Salipiger sp. CCB-MM3: one gene and its partner. The protein of the gene in region 1 interacts with the protein of each later gene in a pairwise test. Links are inferred from orthologs where the notes say so. Each region holds a gene or a part of one and is shown on either strand. Other genes may lie near its edges.

Region 1 (2,970 bases):
CCGGCTGCTTGGCGGGGGCGGCGGCACGCTGCATGGCTGCGAGCTGCGCATCGAGCGCGGGCGGGTCGCGATCTTTCGCGAGTATGATGCTGTGCGTGAGACTGTCTGCGCCGCCACCCAAAATGCGCTCTGGGATGGCCGCTGGCGGCTCTGCCTCAACGCGGGGCAGGACGCGGGGAAGGGCACCGAGTTGCGCGCGCTTGGCGACGACGGCTGGGCGCAGCGTGACCGCACCGCGCCGCCGCCGGTGCCCTATCACGCCGCCCGCTCGGCACCGGCGCTTTTCGACGGTGCGCGGCTGGTGGCCTGTGATGCGGTGGCGCTTTCGGGGAGCGCCGCACCCGTCTTTGAGCTCTGCCGCTCCGGTCGCAAGGGCCTGAGCTTCGCGGCATTCCTGCAATCCGGCCCGCAAACCGGGTGAAATCGCATTGAACCGGCTGGCTCAGCCCTTATGTTAGGCACACATCGCGTCTTCGCGAGAAGCGCGAGATACGTCATTTTAGGAGGCCGTCCTTGGGCAACGCACGAAATATCGCCTTCTGGGTCGTTCTTTTCCTGTTGATTCTGGCGCTCTTCAACCTCTTCTCCGGAGGCGGGAGCACGCTGCAGAGCCGGGAAATCAGCTACTCGGATTTCATGGAGGCGGTCGATTCTCAATCCGTCAGCACCGTCACCATCGACGGCGAGCAGATCCGCTACCGCGGCAACGACGGACAGGATTACGTCACCGTCAAGCCCGAGGATGCCCGGGTCACCGATACGCTGATCGATAAGGGCGTCACCGTGCGCGCAGAGCCGCAGGAGCAATCGGGCTTCCAAGCGTTCCTGCTCAGCCTTCTGCCCTTCCTGCTGCTGATCGGCGTGTGGATCTATTTCATGAACCGCATGCAGGGCGGCGGCAAAGGCGGCGCCATGGGCTTTGGCAAGTCCAAGGCCAAGCTGCTGACCGAAAAGCATGGCCGCGTCACCTTTGACGACGTGGCGGGCATCGATGAGGCCAAGGAAGAACTCGAAGAGATCGTGGAATTCCTGCGCAACCCGCAGAAGTTCTCGCGCCTCGGCGGCAAGATCCCCAAAGGCGCTCTGCTAGTGGGCCCTCCGGGCACCGGTAAAACGTTGCTGGCGCGCGCCATCGCAGGCGAGGCGGGCGTGCCCTTCTTCACCATTTCGGGCTCGGACTTTGTGGAAATGTTCGTCGGTGTCGGCGCGTCCCGCGTGCGCGACATGTTCGAGCAGGCCAAGAAGAATGCCCCCTGTATCGTCTTCATCGACGAGATCGACGCCGTGGGCCGCAACCGTGGCTCGGGCTACGGCGGTGGCAACGACGAGCGCGAACAGACCCTCAACCAGCTGCTGGTCGAGATGGACGGTTTCGAGGCCAACGAAGGCGTGATCATCATCGCCGCCACCAACCGCCGCGACGTGCTTGACCCCGCGCTGCTGCGTCCGGGCCGCTTCGACCGTCAGGTCATGGTGGGCAACCCCGACATCAAGGGCCGCGAGAAGATCCTCGGCGTGCACGCCCGCAAGACTCCGCTTGGCCCGGATGTCGATCTGCGCATCATCGCGCGCGGCACCCCCGGTTTTTCGGGCGCGGATCTGGCGAACCTCGTGAACGAGGCGGCGCTGATGGCCGCCCGCGTTGGCCGCCGGTTCGTGACGATGGAAGACTTCGAGAACGCCAAGGACAAGGTCATGATGGGCGCCGAGCGCCGGTCGATGGTCCTGACCGCGGATCAGAAGGAGAAGACCGCCTACCACGAGGCCGGTCACGCCGTCGTCGGCCTGTCGCTGCCGCAGTGCGATCCCGTCTACAAGGCGACGATCATCCCGCGCGGCGGGGCGCTCGGCATGGTGGTCTCGCTGCCCGAGATCGACCGTCTGAACTGGCACAAGTCGGAATGCGAGGAAAAGCTCGCGATGACCATGGCTGGTAAGGCTGCCGAGATCATCAAATACGGCGAGCCCAACGTCTCGAACGGCCCGGCGGGCGACATCCAGCAGGCGTCGGCGCTGGCACGCGCCATGGTGCTGCGCTGGGGCATGTCGGACAAGATCGGCAATATCGATTACTCCGAGGCGCATGAGGGCTATCAGGGCAACACCGCTGGCCTGTCGGTCTCGGCGCATACCAAAGAGCTGATCGAGGAAGAGGTCCGCAACTTCATCCAGATCGCCTATGAGCGCGCCTACCAGATCCTCACCGAGAAGAACGAGGAATGGGAGCGTCTGGCGCAGGGCCTGCTTGAGTATGAGACGCTCACCGGCGACGAGATCAAGCGCGTGATGAAGGGCGAGCCGCCGAACGCATCGGGCGGCGAGGATGACGGATCGGACGACACCCCGAGCGTCACGGCCATCCCCAAGACCAAGCCGAAGGCTAAGCCGACGGACGAGGGTGGGATGGAGCCCGAACCCTCTGCATGAGCCAAGACGGTCATAAAGACTGGGACCCCGGGACCTATCACAGGTTCCGGGGTCATCGTTTGCGCCCCGCGCTCGATCTGCTGCGCGCGCTGCCGGCGCTGCCCGAGGGGCCGGTGGTGGACCTCGGCTGCGGCGCCGGGGATGTCGGTCCCGCACTAGCGCAGCTGGGCCGGAGGCTCGAAGGGGTCGATCTCAGCCCCGCGATGCTGTACAAGGCGCGCGCCACCGATTGCTACGACGCGCTGCATCAGGCCGACATCTCGGCATGGCAGGCCGAAAGCCCGCCCGCGCTGATCTTTTCCAACGCGGCGCTGCATTGGACCCATGGCCACGACATCCTGCTGCCGCGCCTGCTGGCCATGCTGGCCCCCGGCGGCACGCTGGCGGTGCAGGTCCCGGCGCAGAACGATGCGCCCTCGCACCGCATGTGGCTGGCTCTGGTCGAGGAACGCTATCCGGGCCGTGTCGATCCCGCCACGATCCCCGGCATCCTGCGCCCGGCAGAGTATCACGCGCTGCTGGCACCGCAGGGCGAGACCGCGC
Region 2 (2,780 bases), on another replicon or contig:
GCCCGGTCTGGGTCAAGGCGTCGAACGGCGACGTGAAGGTCTTTGACAAGGTGTTCTTCGCCACCGGCCGTCTGCCCAACACCGACGACATGGGGCTCGAAGAGGCTGGCGTGAAGCTGGGCCGCAAGGGCGAGATTCTGGTGGATGACTACAGCGCCACGGATGTGCCCTCGATCTACGCCATCGGCGATGTCACCGACCGGGTGAACCTCACCCCGGTGGCGATCCGCGAGGGCATGGCCTTCGTCGAGACGGTGTTCAAGGACAACCCCACCAAGGTCGATCACGAGCTGATCCCCTCGGCGGTCTTCACCCAGCCCGAGTTCGGCACGGTGGGCCTGTCCGAGGAAGAGGCGGCCGAGCAGGAGCCGATCGAGGTCTATGCCACCTCGTTCCGCCCGATGCAGACCGCCTTTGCCGGTCGGCCAGACCGGGTGATGATGAAGCTGGTCGTCTCGAAGGAGACCCGCAAGGTGCTGGGCTGCCATATCGTCGCACCCAACGCCGGGGAAATGATCCAGCTGGCGGGGATTGCCGTAAAGATGGGGGCGACGAAAGAGGATTTCGATCGTACCGTGGCAGTGCACCCGACCATGTCGGAAGAGATCGTGACGCTGAAGTCCCCGGTGCGCACCGCTTGAATTCGCGGTGAAAATGCACAGGTAGGGGAACACACAGACGTGAGTGAGAGGGAAGGAACCTAATGGCAGGACACGGCGGCGGCCCCTGGGGCGGCGGTGGCAATCAGGGTGGCGGCAGGCCGCCCAGCGGTGGCGGAGGCAACAACAACGGTGGCCGACGTCCTGAGGATCCGCAGATCCCCGAGATCGACGAGCTGATGAAGAAGGGCCAGGAGCGGCTGCGCGTGCTGATGGGCGGGCGCGGCGGCAACAACGGCGGGCGCACCGGTGGCACCGGTGGCGGCTCGGGCGGGCCCAAGTTCAACCGCAGCACCGTGGCCCTGATCGCGCTGGTCGCGGTTGGTGTCTGGGGTTGGATGAGCTTCTACACCGTCCGGCCCGAAGAACAGTCGGTGGAGCTTTTCCTCGGCAAATATTCCTCGACCGGCAATCCCGGCCTGAACTTCGCACCTTGGCCCTTCGTCACCCATGAGGTGGTGAATGTGACCTCGGAGCGGACCGAGACCATCGGCAATGGGCGTGATTCGGCGGACAGCCTGATGCTGACCACCGATGCCAACATCGTCGACATCGAGTTTCAGGTGGTCTGGAACATCAACGATCCGGCGAAACTGCTGTTCAACATCCGCGACCCGCAGCTGACCGTGCAGGCGGTCTCCGAGGCGACGATGCGCGAGATCATCGCGGCCAGCAACCTCGCCCCGATCCTCAACCGCGATCGCGGCATCATTGCAGACACCGCGCGCGAAGAGATTCAGGCGACGCTGGACGAGTATGAGAGCGGCATCAACATCGTGCGGATCAACCTCGACACCGCCGATCCACCCCGCGAGGTGATCGACGCCTTCCGCGAGGTGCAGGCCGCCGAGCAGGAGCGTGACCGCCTCGAACGTCAGGCCGATGCCTACGCCAACCGCGTGGTCGCCGAGGCCCGGGGTGAAGCGGCGCAGATCCGAGAAGAGGCCGAAGGCTATCGTGCGCAAGTGGTCAACGAGGCGCTGGGTGAAGCCAGCCGTTTCTCTGCCGTGCGCGAGGAATATGCCAAGGCCCCCGAGGTCACCCGTCGCCGTCTCTACCTCGAAACGATGGAGAACGTGCTGGGCGGGGTCGACAAGACGATCCTCGACGAGGGCGTGACCGGCGAGGGCGGCGTTGTGCCTTACCTGCCGCTCAACGAGCTGAACCGCAGCCGAACCACCACAGAGGGAGGTAACTGACATGCGCAAGTCGACTTATGTGCTGCCGGTGATCGTCGTTCTGGCGGTGATTGCCCTCTCGTCGATCTTCGTGGTGGACGAGCGCGAGAAGGCTCTCGTGCTGCAGTTCGGCCAGATCAAATCGGTCAAGGAAGAGCCCGGGCTCGCCTTCAAAGTGCCGCTGATCCAGGAAGTGGTGAAATACGACGACCGCATCCTGTCGCTCGACACCGACACCATCGAGGTGACGCCGTCGGATGACCGCCGCCTCGTTGTGGACGCCTTCGCGCGCTACCGCATCGCCGATGTGGTGCGCTTCCGTCAGGCCGTGGGCGTGGGCGGTCTGCGCACCGCCGAGGACCGCCTGTCGGGCATCCTCAACGCGCAGATCCGCGAAGTTCTGGGTGCCGATCAGGTAACCTCGGACGTCATCCTGTCGGAAGACCGTCGCGGGCTGACCAACCGCATTCGCGACCAGGCGCGCCAACAGGCGCTGTCTCTGGGCCTTGATGTGGTGGACGTGCGTCTCAAGCAGACCAACCTGCCGTCGCAGAACCTCGAAGCGACCTTCGCCCGGATGCGCGCCGAGCGGGAACGGGAAGCCGCCGACGAGATCGCCCGTGGTAACGAGGCCGCGCAGCGCGTGCGCGCGCTGGCCGACCGGACCGTGGTCGAGACTCAATCGGAAGCTAACCGCGATGCCGACATCATCCGCGGTGAGGCCGACGCCGAAAGCAACGGCATCTATGCCGAGGCCTATGGCGCCGATCCCGAGTTCTTTGGCTTCTACCGGTCGCTGCAGGCTTACCGCAAAGCGCTGCCGGGCGAGAATTCCTCGATCGTCATGACCCCGACCGGCGAGTTCTTCGACTATTTCCGCAATCAGGGTGAGGCCACTCCGGCACCGCTCGCGGAAAGCTCGGAAGAGGGCGAGGATTCCGCT

What was found.
Region 2: the proteins of ftsH (region 1) and hflK interact in binary tests that used the Escherichia coli proteins (3 or more experiments, as listed by UniProt). The link is inferred for Salipiger sp. CCB-MM3 from one-to-one orthologs.

The regions. Positions count from the first base shown.
Region 1 is NZ_CP014596.1:197,823-200,792, reverse strand. It holds ftsH (ATP-dependent zinc metalloprotease FtsH), read left to right. Parts: upstream 1-513; coding sequence 514-2,427; downstream 2,428-2,970. Other genes in the region: AYJ57_RS14865 (methyltransferase domain-containing protein), read left to right, coding at 2,424-2,970; tilS (tRNA lysidine(34) synthetase TilS), read left to right, coding at 1-421. UniProt on the Escherichia coli protein: Acts as a processive, ATP-dependent zinc metallopeptidase for both cytoplasmic and membrane proteins. Plays a role in the quality control of integral membrane proteins.
Region 2 is NZ_CP014595.1:703,219-705,998, reverse strand. It holds hflK (FtsH protease activity modulator HflK), read left to right. Parts: upstream 1-703; coding sequence 704-1,858; downstream 1,859-2,780. Other genes in the region: hflC (protease modulator HflC), read left to right, coding at 1,860-2,780; AYJ57_RS03420 (FAD-dependent oxidoreductase), read left to right, coding at 1-641.